Regions from separate parts of the Bacillus sp. EB106-07-01-XG149 genome, predicted to be linked through region 1. Evidence: riboswitches for the same ligand, from Rfam matches in the RefSeq annotation. Region 1 holds a riboswitch; each other region holds the start of a gene.
What was found. Region 1 has a riboswitch for S-adenosylmethionine ahead of AC3WTA_RS02125 (ECF-type riboflavin transporter substrate-binding protein). Riboswitches for the same ligand answer to the same signal wherever they lie in the genome.
Positions count from the first base shown of each region.

Region 1 (5,240 bases):
GTAACTTTAAATACACTGCAACAATTAAAATAAAAACACCTACAAATAAAGCAATGAAATCCCCGCTTTTCGCTTTATTTGTATAAAACCAAGTTCGTGTATTCTTCTTTCCAAATCCTCTTAAATCCATTGCATTTGAAACTGTATCGATTCTATCTAGTGAATGGATAATTAAAGGCCAGAAAATTAAGACACGGTTTTTCATACGAATCCATAAACTTGCTTCTCCTTTTTCAAAAGCTACTCCTCTCGCCTCTTGCGCATGTTTAATAACTTTATATTCGGACTGAATATCAGGTATATAACGTAATGCAATATTTATTGCATATGTAATCTTATAATGAATTCGAAATTTACTTAAGCTACTCACAAATTTGCTTGGATCAGTCGTATATATAAAAATAAGTGTAAATGGTAATAACGTAAAATATTTTAATGAAAGTGTAGCTGCATAAAATAATGTTTCACATGTAATTGTTGCATATCCGATATGTAAAAACGAAGTATATGATTCGGTTAATTCAGATCCATGAGTTGGTGTAATAAATAAAATCATTACAGAATTTAATAAACTAAATGTAAATATAACAGTAAAAACAATACAAATTTTACGAAATGGAATTTTTGCAACTAGAAGTCCGATACAGCCAATCATAAAAACAATAAGCAATATGCGAAAATCAAGAAACAAAAAAGTAAGCGTCATACAAAAAATAAATAATAACAATTTCACTGCTCCATCCATACGATGAAAGTATGTACTATACATGTTCCTCCCTCCTAGTAACCTCAAAATAAAGTTCTATAAACCTTTCAGGGTATGCAATCCCACTAAATTTAACTAACTTGAATAATGAACTTTCCCTAAGTTTCGCTCTTTGTAACGTTTCTGAATGTCCTAATACGATAGACGAGGTATTATTCGCAATAATTTCCCCTTCATGTAAAACGATTGCTCTGTCTGCATATTCTAATGCGAGATTCATATCGTGTGTGATAAAAATAAAAGATATTCCCTTTGCAGCTAGTTTTTTAATAAACGACATAAACTGTTTATAATGATAATAATCTTGTCCCGCTGTCGGTTCATCTAAAATGATAAGTTTCGGATTTGTTGTTAGTACAGATGCAATCGTTACTCTCTTTTTTTGTCCATAACTTAATGCCTGAATTGGCCAATTACGAAATGGATACAAACCACAAATTTTTAATGTTTCTTCCGCCCTAAGCTTAATTTCTTCATTTGAAACCTTTTTTAATTTTAATGAAAATGTAACCTCTTCTATAACAGTAGGTTGCGTAATCATATGATTTGGATTTTGCATCACATAAGATATAACTTCACCACGTTTACGAATAGACCAAGAATTGATATTTACTTCATCAAATACAATCCTATCATTTTTTGTTTTGTTTATGCCTATAAGACTATGAGCTAATGTTGATTTACCAGCTCCATTATGGCCCAAAAGTGCTACAATTTCACCTTCATATATTGAGAAATTTACATTGTCCAATACTTTTTGTTTATTAGAATAGGAGAATGACAAATTCTCTACTTTCAATAATTCTTTTTTTGTAGGGGTACCTTTACAAAAAACTTGCTTCTCCATCCACTCATCTATTACGCTACGAACACTTTCCCTTTGAAGATTTTCAAGTGGGTAGTATATTACGTCATTATTACCATCAAACTGCAATTTCTTTAATACTTCTATGTACATAGGCTCTCTTAAGCCGATAGATGGTAATATATTTGACGCAAAAATCTCTTCTGGTGTCCCTATCGTAACAATTTCCCCTTCATCCATTAAAATGATTTTATCTAAATCCAGATTTAACATTTCTTCTATTCGATGTTCAATAATTACAATTGTTTTATTATATTGTTTATGTATATCTTTAATAAGTTCTATTGTATGTAAGCTACTGACAGGATCTAAATTCGCTAAAGGTTCATCAAATAATAATATATCAGCATTCGTTGTTAACAACCCTGCTAGAGAAACGGTTTGTTTTTGACCTCCTGATAATTCATGTGGACTTTGTTTATGAAAAGAATGCATCTTTACCTTTTTTAATGAGTCTGAAACAATTTTTTTCATTTCATTTTGATTTACACATTCATTTTCTAAATAAAAAGCTACATCTTCTTCTACTGTAAGACCAATAAATTGAGCATCTTGATCTTGCAAAATTGTTCCTACCTGTTTACTCTGTTCAAAAACACTGCCTTTCCTCGGATCTTTGCCGGCAATTAAAATATTACCAGTACTAATCCCCCCATAAGAAAAGGGGATTAGCCCATTGATACAATGAGCTAAAGTTGACTTCCCTGAACCACTTCGTCCAGCAATTAGTACTTTTTCTCCAGGGTATATATGAAATGTAATGTCTTTTACAGTAGGCTGCGCAGCATGTTCATATTGAAAGCTGAATTGTTCAAAAGAAATAATTGGTTGCATGTTAACATCCCTACTTTTCAATTTTTAAATGTGTATGTTTCTTATTAGATTTAGCTAGACCTATTGTAATTGGCAATCCAAGAACTAGAAATACAATAACATCAGCAATTGTTGCTCCTAATACTTGTATAACAATTTTGTCAAATGGTTCTCCCATCACAATAACATCGAATGCCCCAGCAAATATAATAGCAATGACAATACCAATTAACCCAGTAATGGCTAAATAAGAAATATCCCGCTTATTATACATACCGTTTTTCACACTAAAGCTAACTCTTTTTTGAATGAGTCCCATTGCAAAGCCGATAATGCCTGAACTTATAACCCAACCCCACCAAATACCCCATCCAGCGATTGTATCTGTTACTGTATGACCGATAAGTCCTATTAAAAGTCCTGCTACTGGACCAAATAACGCTCCAAAAACGGTTAAAATAGCTAATGCAGGTTTAATAAATGTATTTGGTGCAATAGAAAATCCCCAAAGTCCTAATATCCCGTATAATGCTGCTCCAATTCCGATTGCTACTACTAACTTTGTTGATAATTTGTTCATTACAATTCCCCTCCCATATTAGTCAACTTTTATTACTCTATATTTATTTTGAAAATGAATTATGCATCGACACTCCCTTTCTATACAACAAAAAATGACCCCTTACATAAGAGGTCATTTTCTTCACGTTCAAGAATCCTCTTATCTTCCAAAAAACACATCGTGTCCTCTGCGGAATTAGCACCTTCCTATAAATTTATATAGGGGTTGCTGAGGTTTCATAGGGCCGTTCCCTCCACCTCTCTGGATAAGTATTAATTTGTAATTCGTATTATGGCACTAATAAGTATAAATTTCAACACTTTTCTAATTATTTTTATTTTTTGTTTAACGGTACGTTTAAACCATTGTATTCTTATCGGAATTGTGAAATAATGAATTCAAAATAGTTACGGGAGGAATGTACGATGAAAGTAATCGGTTTAATTGGTGGACTAAGTTGGGAATCTACATCGTTATACTATAAACATATTAATACACTTACACTCTCTCAATATGATCAAAATGCAAAGCTTGTTTTATATAGCATGGACTTTGGTGAAGTAACTACTTTATTACAAAATCATCAATATGAAGAAGTGAAAAACGAATTAGTCACAGTTGCAAAAAAGGTTGAAAAATCCGGAGCTGATTGTTTATTAATGTGTTCCAATACGGTCCATTTATTTGCTGAAGAAGTAGAAAATGCAATATCTATTCCACTACTTCACATTGGTGATGTAAGTGCTAAAGAAATGGTAGAACAGAATATAAAGCGTATCGGACTATTGGGTACGAAACAAACGATGGAACAAGACTTCTATAAATCACGTCTAACAAATTTTAATATTGAGACGATCATCCCAAATGAAGAGGAAAGAAATTTTATTCATCATGTTATTTTAAATGAATTAAGTAAAGGAATTATTTCAGAAACATCAAAAGAAAAACTTTTACAAATTACAAACTCATTAATTCAAAACGGCGCAGAAGGTATATTGCTAGGCTGCACTGAAATACCATTGCTCATTTCCCAAAACGACCTTACTGTACCTGTTTTTGATACCGCTTTTTTACATGCAAATACTGCTGTGCAGTTTGCAGGATAATAATATAAAAGCATAACGGTTAATCCTCTATGTTTTTATATTGTCCACACTATTTATTTAAAAGAGATTTTATAACTGTAATTGCTTCTTTAGTACCAACACATTCTAAAAAACTATCATTCAGTTTTCGTATACCATGTTTATACTTTTCATTTGAAAGAACGTCTGTTACCGCTTCATTTAAAGTTTGCACATTAACATGCTCTTTCAATAATCGATGTGCTGCTTCAAGTTCAGTTAATCTTTGTGCTATCATTGGCTGGTCTTTATCGTGTGGAATTATAACAAATGGGACATTAAAATAAATGGCATCGTGAACGCTATTCATACCACCATGTGTAATGAAAACATCTGCTTCACTTAATATTTCTGATTGGGGTACGTATGAAGCAATTATAAAATGGTCTGGCGCTTTTTTAATTTTAGAACGATCATTTCGATCACCAATTGCCATTACGACTATCCCTTCAAAATCTGAGAAAGTATCAATACAAGTATTAAAGAATGGTTCGAGTCCTTCAAGTAGTGTCCCCATTGAAATATAAATAACTTTCTTATCTTTAAGCAATTCAAATGGAAACTCTACATTTGTTTTACGATTTGAAATACTAGGCCCAATAAAAATGTTATTTTCTCCGAATGAATCGCTATTAGGTTGAAAATAACGACTTGTGTACACGAGTGAAATATCTCCCTTATTATGCATAAATTGAAGATTATTTTTGGGCTTTACTCCAAATTCATGTTCCATTTGATATAGTAACTTTTTAGAAAGTTCATCGGGTCGGAATTGTATTTCTGCATTTGGATGAAAAGGTAAAGTCTCCAAAAACTCTGGGGGAATTAAAAATATAGGAGAAGAAAGTACGCCTGGAATTTGTAAATACTCCTTTACTAAATCTCCAGCACCAAATATATCGTAAATTACGAAATCAAAATTGATGCTCTCACATAATTGTTTTGTAATTTCTAATATATATAAAGAAGTTTGAACATGTACATGAAAGAAAGAATTCAGCCCATATGAGGTTTCAGTATCAATGGAAATCTCCTTTAATAAATCTGGATGAGTATATACAGTGGCTCCCAAATCTTCAATTCTGCTTTTAAAGTGTTCTGTTGTAATAT
Region 1 covers NZ_JBYTDP010000001.1:390,680-395,919, forward strand. Annotated here, with positions in the region: gene AC3WTA_RS02115 (energy-coupling factor transporter transmembrane component T family protein) at 1-769, opposite strand, end outside; gene AC3WTA_RS02120 (ABC transporter ATP-binding protein) at 762-2,465, opposite strand; gene AC3WTA_RS02125 (ECF-type riboflavin transporter substrate-binding protein) at 2,476-3,024, opposite strand; SAM riboswitch class I at 3,163-3,278, opposite strand; gene AC3WTA_RS02130 (aspartate/glutamate racemase family protein) at 3,432-4,112, shown strand; gene AC3WTA_RS02135 (macrolide family glycosyltransferase) at 4,162-5,240, opposite strand, start outside.

Region 2 (5,240 bases), on a different contig from region 1:
ACATAAACATACTGTTTATGTTGTTTTTAATTTGAGTGAAATGAATTTTAAGTAGTATGAACTCGAAAGAAATGAGTTATACAGCTTTTGTTGGATAGATAAAAATTACTGAAGAGGAGAACAGCATGATTAGTATGTCATTAAGATCGTTTAAAATTCAATCGTATTATTTACTAGGTTTTCTTTTACTAGGATGGATGTTAACGCCGTTTTCAGCTCATTTTCTAGGTGCTGGAATTGGACTGATTGTAAGTATGTATTGTGTTTGGCTTTTAGGGAGAAGAATTGAGAAGCTTGGAGATAGTATCGTAAAGAAAACGAAAGCACCGACGCTCGGTATGTTTAATCGGTTTGCAGCTGCTATTTTAGGTGCTGTTATTATGTACGAAATTGAACATCATATGGTTATGTGGGCATTTGCAGTAGGGATTCTGGGTGGCTATTTCTTAATCGTTGTGAATTTAGGCTACTATAGTATGAAAGATGAGGAAGAATTAACAAAGAGCTAAAAAGATAAAAAGCCTCTTTTTAGATGAAATAGAGGATCCGGCGGGGGATAGTACAATAGGAAGCGTAACTTTGCATAAAATATAGGTTTCCGCTTCCAATAAGTTAACATGAAATCACTTAGTAGTATGACTCTCAGGTTCTTTAAAAAAGTTAGATACAATACAACAAAATATTCCGGTAATTAGAATAATGTATTTTATCGTTTCACTTGTATGCTCAAATAAATTAACGTTAAGCATCACAAGTCCCCAAAACATTTGAATGGCTCCATAACTGAATAATATTTTTCCTGTACGAGAAAAATTTTTCATAGCCCTCTTCCTTTCCTGTATATGTAAATTTTATCATAAAAAACTATAAAACGAATGATTATAAAATGAATTTTCAGTAAGTTTATAGATGTTGGTATGCAATTTTATGAGCTAAGTCACAGATGAAGAGATTAAAGTTGTACTTTATATAAGATATAGAAAGAAGCTTACGTCAAAAACGTAAGCTTCTTTTTTATGTAAGTGTGTGTAACCGTTAAGCCGCATTGGGTTTTGTCGGTGAGTACGCGAAACTTTACGGTTACACGACACTTATTCATATGAGTAAAAGGGTTATTCCAACAGAAAGTTTGTACTTAAGCGATTGGACCGCCTAAGTTAATAATATCTTCAGAAACGCTGTCGAACTTTTTGAAGTTCTCTTTGAATTCGCTTGCAAGTTCGATTGCTTTCTCTTTATAAGCAGCTTTATCAGCCCAAGTTTGTTCAGGCATTAACACTTCGTCAGGTACACCTGGTACGTGAAGTGGAACTTCAAGACCGAAGATGTCATGTTTAGCTGTTTCAGTTTTCGCAAGTTCGCCGCTTAATGCTGCTTGAATCATTGCACGAGTGTAACCTAAGTTCATACGTTTACCAATGCCGTATTCGCCACCAGTCCAGCCAGTGTTTACTAAGAATACTTTCGCATCGTGTTTCTCGATTTTTTCACCAAGCATTTCAGCATAGCGAGATGCATCAAGTGGTAAGAATGGTGAACCGAAGCAAGTTGAGAATGTTGCTTGCGGAGATGTAACACCACGCTCTGTTCCTGCTAGTTTACTAGTGTAACCACTTAAGAAATGATACATAGCTTGTTCTTTTGATAACTTACTGATTGGAGGCAATACGCCAGATGCATCAGCAGTTAAGAAAATGATTGTATTTGGGTGTCCAGCAACACTTGGCAGTACGATATTGTCGATCGCATGCATAGGGTATGCAGCACGAGTATTTTCTGTTAAAGTAGTATCGTTATAGTCTGCGATACGCGTTTGGTTATTAATGATAACGTTTTCTAAAACAGATCCAAATTTGATTGCATCGAAAATTTGTGGTTCTTTCTCGTGAGAAAGGTTTACACATTTTGCGTAGCAACCGCCTTCAATATTGAATACACCGTTATCAGACCAACCATGCTCATCATCACCGATTAATTTACGGTGTGGATCAGCAGATAATGTTGTTTTACCTGTTCCAGATAAACCGAAGAATAGTGCTACGTCGCCTTCTTCACCTACGTTTGCAGAGCAATGCATAGAAAGAATATCTTGTTCAGGTAGTAAGAAGTTCATAATAGAGAAGATTGATTTTTTCATTTCTCCAGCGTATTCTGTACCACCAATTAGTACGATACGTTTTTCGAATGAAACCATAATGAATGCTTCAGAGTTTGTACCGTCAACAGCTGGATCAGCTTTGAAATTCGGTGCAGAAACAATTGTGAACTCTGATTCATGAGTTGTTAATTCTTCTTCAGTTGGACGAATAAATAATTGATGTACAAATAAATTGTGCCATGCATATTCGTTAATAACTTGAATTGGTAGGCGGTAATTGCGGTCAGCGCCTGCAAATCCATTGAAGACGAATAACTCTTCTTTTTCTTTTAAGTATTCTAAAACTTTAGTATATAATTTATTAAAATGTTCTTCAGAGATCGGCTGATTCACTGCTCCCCAAGCAATTTTGTCAGCAACCGATGCTTCTTTCACAATAAATTTATCTTTAGGAGAACGTCCTGTATATTTTCCTGTTGAAGCAGAAACGGCACCAGTAGAAGTTAATTTCCCTTCATTTCGCATTAATACTTTTTCCACTAATTGCGGAACACTTAGTTGAATCTGTGCATTGCTTCCGTTCAATAATTCGTGTAAACCAATTTGGACATTCACAGTACTCATATTTATATACCATCCTTTTCATTTAATGAAATATTTCTCGTAATCCCCAACAAGAGTATAACACAATTATATAAATAATGTATACTATTTATTTCTTTTTGTTTGTGTGAATGTATTATTTCCTTATTAATATTTCATTCCAGGCGTATTGAGAAAAACTTTCAGGAAAATGTGAATATTAATTGACAAATGAATATCATTTCTTTAGTATAGGTTGGGACGGATACTCTCTTATCCCGAGCTGGCGGAGGGACAGGCCCGATGAAGCCCAGCAACCTCATTTGTAGTGGTAAATACAGGTGAATAGGTGCTAAAACCTGTGCGAGGCTAACGGTCTCGAACGATAAGAGCAAAGGGCAAAAAGCAGTATGCAAGTAGCAAATTAAACCTTTCCTCTATGTAAAGTAGGAAAGGTTTTTCTGTATGCTTGTGTGGGAGAATAAATGTATGTCGCAGTTTGTGGCAAATTAAGGATGAGTTCCGTACAATATATACAATTACTGTAGGGAGGTTTACCACATGACAAAAAAACGTCATCTGTTCACATCTGAGTCTGTAACTGAAGGACATCCAGATAAAATTTGTGACCAAATTTCTGATTCAATTTTAGATGCGATCTTATCAAAGGACGCAAATGCACGTGTAGCTTGTGAAACAACTGTAACAACTGGTTTAGTATTGGTAGCGGGGGAAATTACGACTTCTACTTACGTAGATATTCCAAAAATCGTTCGTGAAACAATTCAAGGCATTGGTTACACACGCGCAAAATATGGATTCGATGCAGAAACTTGTGCAGTTTTAACATCTATCGATGAGCAATCTGCTGACATCGCTATGGGTGTTGACCAAGCGCTAGAAGCACGCGAAGGTCTAATGACTGACGCTGAGATTGAGGCAATTGGTGCGGGAGACCAAGGTTTAATGTTTGGCTTCGCATGTAATGAAACACAAGAATTAATGCCACTTCCAATCTCGCTTGCTCACAAATTAGCTCGCCGTTTAACTGAAGTACGTAAAGATGACACATTATCATACTTACGTCCGGATGGAAAAACGCAAGTTACAGTTGAGTATGATGAAAATGGTAAACCTGTACGTGTAGATACAATCGTAATTTCTACACAGCATCATCCAGATGTTACATGGGAAGAAATCGATCGCGATTTAAAAGAGCATGTAATTAAAGCTGTAGTTTCAGCAGAATTAATGGATGGAGAAACGAAATTCTTCATTAATCCAACTGGCCGCTTCGTAATTGGTGGACCACAAGGTGATGCTGGTTTAACAGGACGTAAAATCATCGTTGATACTTACGGTGGATACGCTCGCCACGGTGGCGGTGCATTCTCTGGTAAAGATGCAACGAAAGTTGACCGTTCTGCAGCATATGCAGCTCGTTATGTTGCGAAAAACATCGTAGCAGCTGGTCTTGCTGACAAAGCAGAAGTACAACTTGCATACGCAATCGGTGTAGCACAACCAGTATCAATTTCAGTTGATACATTCGGCACTGGTAAAGTATCTGAAGACGTACTAGTAGAACTAGTTCGTAACAACTTCGATCTTCGCCCAGCTGGTATTATTAAAATGCTAGACTTACGTCGCCCAATTTACAAACAAACAGCAGCTTACGGCCACTTCGGACGTACTGATGTAGATCTATCATGGGAACGTACAGACAAAGCTGCAGCTTTAAAAGAGCAAGCTGGTCTATAATATATGAAAAAAAGCTTTGCGCCGTGAGCGCAAAGCTTTTTTTATTTTGTTTTATTTACTACTTGGATGCAAGAACCACAATAAACTTCGCCGTCTAGCTCAATATACTTTTTCATATTAGTCATACCACTTGCTGGAAAGGGCATATGAATCCATGCTTTTTCATACGTTTGTATTTCCTTTTCACATGATTTACAAAGGATTGGTTTCTTCTCGAACATATGTAATCAACCTTTCATTTGACGTGCTTTACCCACGCAAAAGGCACTGCTTAGTAAAAATAGTGTTGCGAATATAATGCTTACTAATGTAGCGTATGGAATTGCGCCTTTTAGAGAAAAGCCAACAGTAATGGAAGCGACAAATAAGAGGATAAATGTTGTTGTTAATTTTTTATAAAGTTCCATAATATGTGGACCTCCTTATTTAGAGATTGAATGTTTAAAAATAAAATCTACTATATAGGCAAGTACGAGAGGAATTAATGTGCTAGTCAAATAGTAACGAATACCACCATCAGTCATAAGCACATACAATTTTAAAAAGTTAATATCAAACCCGTAAGCGATACATTGAAAAAGGGATAAAATAATTAGGAATGGTATAATGGGTACGTATCGTTTTATGTTATAAAACATAAATAAGATCCTTTATATAGATAAATGTACTTATATTGTATCATGTTGAATTCTTTGCTTCATACATAATTTTACAAGAAAATGAAAGGGAAGATGAAAAATGAGTGTCAATGAACATAAAAAACAAGCGCCAAAAGAAGTGCGTTGTAAGGTCGTGACGA
Region 2 covers NZ_JBYTDP010000002.1:1,029,105-1,034,344, reverse strand. Annotated here, with positions in the region: gene AC3WTA_RS11525 (ATP synthase subunit I) at 126-509, shown strand; gene AC3WTA_RS11520 (hypothetical protein) at 624-821, opposite strand; gene pckA (phosphoenolpyruvate carboxykinase (ATP)) at 1,136-2,722, opposite strand; SAM riboswitch class I at 2,951-3,072, shown strand; gene metK (methionine adenosyltransferase) at 3,242-4,441, shown strand; gene AC3WTA_RS11505 (hypothetical protein) at 4,483-4,662, opposite strand; gene AC3WTA_RS11500 (hypothetical protein) at 4,669-4,848, opposite strand; gene AC3WTA_RS11495 (MogA/MoaB family molybdenum cofactor biosynthesis protein) at 5,180-5,240, shown strand, end outside.
Region 2: another riboswitch for S-adenosylmethionine. It lies ahead of metK (methionine adenosyltransferase); the one in region 1 lies ahead of AC3WTA_RS02125 (ECF-type riboflavin transporter substrate-binding protein).

Region 3 (5,240 bases), on a different contig from region 1:
TATTAAATGCATATGTAACACAATACTTCCCGTCTCATATCCGAGCTACCTCCTTAGGCTGGGGACTTGGACTTGGCCGAGTTGGCGCGATTGCTGGTCCTATTCTTGTCGGTATTATTATAACAATGCAATATGACTTAGCATGGAATTTTTACTTATTCTCATTCGCGGGTCTTCTTGCAGCTATATCTGTTTTCTTTATTCCTACAAAATAAAAAAAGAGCACAAACTCACTTGTGCTCTTTTTCATATACTGCAAACAACATATCCCGAAACAATGTATTTAAACTCTCAATATCGATCCCTGATCCCTTTTCAATTCCTTTTACATATTGCTGGTAGTAATGAATTTGTTCTTCTAAAAATTGATTCAACACCTCAATTTTTAATCCAACATCTAATTCAGTACCTGCCTTTTTCTTTATTAACAACTGTTCAATTTCATCTAATACACTGCGTTCTAATGATAACTCTGTAATCAATCGATCGAATTCTACAGGTGGTAAAGTCTCTTTCTCCTCTAACCACTTACAAGCTAAAATAGGACGTAATACATAAAAGTACTTTTTCAACTTTACATTCTCACCTTGCAAAAATTCACGATAATTTTTTGAAGCCATATGTAAGTAATGATATATCGTTGCTTTTGGATCAAAGTGCTTATCACTCATTTGCTGAAGTTGTTCTGGAAAATGAGAGTTTTTCGAATAAAAAATCGGTGATCGAATCCATTCGAGTAAAGCTGGGTTTGACTTTGCGAATAATTGTAACGCTTTTTTAATATCCCATCCGCTTATATCTAAATCATCACTAATCGGATACTCAATTACATCTCGTTTATCATGAATTGATAAATACCATTCGACCGGGTGCATATAAACGAATCTAACATCATAATCACTATCTTTCGATGGAAATCCCCAAGCACGACTCCCTGATTCCACTGCAAATAAAATTTTCACATCATTCTCTTGTTCAATTCTTGCTAACTCCAACCTAATTTTCTCTCTCATTTCATACCCTCTTCATTTTTTGATTATTTCCTTGGAAATTCGACAAATATACTACTAAGTTTACTACATACTAAAATAGCTGTCAGAAAATTCCCGACAGCCTACCAAAGTTCCTTATTTTTTACTTGTTCTTTTCTGTTACACTAACCGCAATTCGTTCAAACTCTTTTTGAATCTCCTCTTTATATGCGTCTACTTTTGAAAAATCCATAGCAGCAATATAAATTCTTTCTAATTTATCACGAACTGATTTCGCTTTCGCCAAGAAAGACATCGCCTCATTCATTTTTGCTTTATATTGAATCGACACGTCACGAATTTCTTTCGCATACTTCTCATCTGTTCCTGGTGTCACAATTAAGGCATACATATCTATAATTTCATCACCTTCGCGGCTCGGAAAATATTCATGTGGTGCGGTGCTATCAAAAATTGCAAACCCTAATTCTCTTACGATAACCATATCAAGACTATTTGGATCAAATCCACAATGATATACTTCAACTTCAAATCCTTTTTCTTCTGCTGCCTTAGCTAATTTTTTAAGCATTGTTGATTTCCCAGAGCCTGGGCGTCCTTTTATAAAATAACGATGTGGTAATCCCTCTGTTAAATTAGGAACAAAATCAACTGCTCCTTTCGGTGTAGCTGCCCCTAAAAACCGATGTTTCACAAGCGATTGTTTCCCGCCTTTATCTGTAAATAACTTCTGAATCAGCTGATCGGTTAGTTCATTTGCTTTATTAAAATCAATATTATTAATATATATTTTCTCCCACTCATCATGTATAACTAGTGCCTCGTTAAAACAAGCGTAAGCAGTTTGAAAAGCCTTGCTTGCTTCTGAAACAAATCGTTCAATTTCCACCTTCTGCTTTCTTAATTTATTTGAGTCCCAAGCAACCCCTAAATTAATATACTCTTCGACAACTCCTGGCATTTTCGGCTCAATAACATGCGGTGATGTTCCATCAACAATTCCTACTTTTAACTTCGGGATAATTACACCATCAACCGATTTATTATCAGAAGAACAGTGTAAAAATTCAATATCATATCCTTTTTCAACCCACTCACGACCTATTGCTTTGATTAAAGAAGATTTCCCGGTTCCAGGACCACCCTTTAAAATAAATAACCTGTTTAGCCCTTTTAAATTCTCGTCGTATAAATTATGAAATCCTCTAGCTGTATTTCCACCAGCGTAATAATTCAATACATTCCCTGTCACTGCACTCACTCCTTCGCAGCATTCTATTTACATAAGCTACAATATGCGAGCAACTTTATTTGGGTGAATACCTATTTTGTATTGCACGAAAAAAGGAAATGAATTACAATTTAAAAGTAGTGAATATTCAGAAATTAAAACTTAATATGTCTTTATCAAGAGAGGCAGAGGGACCGGCCCTTTGAAGCCCAGCAACCTCAGTTTATATAAACTGAATAGGTGCTAATTCCTGCAAAATGCATTGCATTTTGAAAGATAAAACGTAACTATTGTGTGCAAAACTCATCTTTCTTGATTATGAAAGGTGAGTTTTTTATATTTCAAAACATATATTGGAGGTATTTAAAATGAAAGTAATTGACCTATCACAAACATTTGAAAACAATATGTCTCAATTCCCTGGAACACCAAAAATCAATTTAGGAGCCATTACAAGCGTTGAAGAGACAGGCTATCAAGTTACAGATTTTCATTCTGTCGTTCATGTTGGCACGCATTGTGATGCTCCTGCTCATTTCATTTCAGGCGCAACGACTATTGATCAATTACCCCTAGATCAATTTGTAGGCGAAGCTGTTCTTATTGATGTAACTCATGTACAAGAACGAAAACTACCTAAAGAAGTATTACACAACGCTGACATAAAAGAAGGAGATATTGTTATTTTCCATTCCAATCTATCTACTAAATGGAATACAGAGGCGTATGAGCAAGAAGCTTTTTATCTTTCTGAAGAATTAGCCGTGGAATTAGTTCAATTAAAAGTAAAATCGGTCGGCCTAGATTTCATTTCTCCTGATGAGGTAACGACAGAAACATCACCAATTCATCACATACTACTTGGGAATAATATTTATTTAATTGAAAACTTAACAAACTTAGATGCCATTCACACGAAACGTTTCTTTTTCTCAGCGGCACCTTTAAAAATTAAAGATAGCGACGGTGCTTTTGCAAGAGCATTCGCTGTAATTTTTTAAACAAACTATACAAAAAAGCAAAGATCATCATTGACCTTTGCTTCTATTTTTTTTATTTAAACTAAGAAAGAATTGCTCAACACGAGGACGTAACCAAGCTAAATAATCTTTCTCTTTCTTCTTTGTACAAGCTATTTCTTCCCCATCTACCATTCCAACAAGCTCTAGCTCTAACAGTTGCCTCGTAAATGCTAACATATTTATTTCTTCTTCTGGATACTCTTCTTTTAATTTCTCCTCAATTTCCCCTAATAAAAAACCGTCACGCATCATTGCCAATGCATCAATCCAAAGTGGCGGCATTTCATATTTTTCTCCTGTAATTGTATCTTTTACAATATAATTCTTTTGCTCTTTTCGAAATTGAATCGTGTGTAAACATACAGTCGAATTTAATGTTAATTCCATCATACCACCTCTTTCATAATATCTGCATAGAAAAAAGGATGCGCGTGCACCCCTTCTTTCTCTAACACTACCGAACCGTTACATGAATAACAAATCTCATGTCGATATTTTCCTCCATTATAAACGAAGTATTTTATAAAAAAAACCCTTCTTGAAACATTTTATAAAATGTTTATATTTACACAACAAGAACACTTTTCTGAAAAATATTTTCCTCTAGCACATTATGCTGTCGGTAAAAAATTTCCACTTTTTCCCTATTCCCATGCTACTTGGAATCGCAGTACTTCCTTGATGTTCCTTAATAATTTTATATGTGACCATCAATCCAAGTCGTTCCGTACTATTCTCCTTTGTTGTGTAAAAAGCCTTTCCAACCTTCTCTATACCAAAGCCTTGATCTTCAACAGGAATACACAAATGCCTTTCAGTTTTTTGATATGCACGAATATGAATATCTCCACCTTCTGGCATTGATTCTATTCCATTTTTAATAACACTTGTTTTAATTTTTTATCATCACCATTTATAACAGGTAGATTTCCATCTACTTGCACATGAAATTTCACTCTATATCGCGCTGCATAACTTTCCATTAGCTGTACAACATATAAAAGGATTCCCGTATATTACACCATTCATAATTCGTTGATTTCGGTTTTCCTAATAACATCAATTCACTAACAAACCCGTTAATTCTTTCAAATACTTTTAAGGCTTCTTTTTCCTCATAGATAAAGCTTTTAAATTTGTTCATATAAATACTCCTCATGTTCTATACAAACACTCTACATATTATCTCCTTAAATTATCAGTATGAAATTGCTTTCAGGGCAATAAGAAAAGGAAGGGGATCCCCATCCCCCTCCCTTTTCGCTATAACTTATATCCATCTTACCCGATCATGTAGCAGTCCATCCGTAAAATCATTTCCCCCTACTACAAAATCCTTCATATATAAATTTAAATATTCTCCATACTTACTTTCTGTATTTAATAATAATTCCTCTACATAATAGGCACCTTGTTTAAAGTTATCGAAAAGTAAACTACACAAACCAGCATAAATTCCGCATCCTACTTGAAAGTAAGTTGCATTCGTTTTATATTTACGAAAAACTTGACTGCTATTCATCACGTTATACATATATGTCTCGCTATTTTCATAAACGAGTAATACACCAACTAGATCCTCGCCAGCAATCTCTTCTTCCGCTGGATTAAATACTTTACGATTCCAGTTCCATAAATCTTCTACCTTATCTAAATTCTGCCTAATTACATTTGTTGTATACTCGTTAATTCGGTAAAGAAACCCAACTTCCATATTGAAGTTTTTCCCTAAAATTAAAACTTCCTCATGTGGCATTAAACAGCCATAAAACTCTTTCTCTCCTAACTTTACTTTATACTCTGAAGCATATACATCTTCATAAAAATAAAGGGGACGATGATGACTCATATACATCGGATAACTCCATATCGCTTCATCTAGAAATCGCTCTACTGCCCATGAAGCATACAGTGTATGAGGCTTTATTAGTGCTGTATCATTCAAAAATGACGTATCATGTTCTACTATATAGCATGCTCTTGGCTTTTCATTTG
Region 3 covers NZ_JBYTDP010000011.1:78,198-83,437, reverse strand. Annotated here, with positions in the region: partial or broken gene AC3WTA_RS26565 (MFS transporter) at 1-215, shown strand, start outside; gene AC3WTA_RS26560 (nucleotidyltransferase domain-containing protein) at 231-1,013, opposite strand; gene AC3WTA_RS26555 (PRK06851 family protein) at 1,135-2,244, opposite strand; SAM riboswitch class I at 2,394-2,506, shown strand; gene AC3WTA_RS26550 (cyclase family protein) at 2,592-3,224, shown strand; gene AC3WTA_RS26545 (hypothetical protein) at 3,252-3,632, opposite strand; partial or broken gene AC3WTA_RS26540 (ATP-binding protein) at 3,849-4,347, opposite strand; gene AC3WTA_RS26535 (S-adenosylmethionine decarboxylase related protein) at 4,516-5,240, opposite strand, start outside.
Region 3: another riboswitch for S-adenosylmethionine. It lies ahead of AC3WTA_RS26550 (cyclase family protein); the one in region 1 lies ahead of AC3WTA_RS02125 (ECF-type riboflavin transporter substrate-binding protein).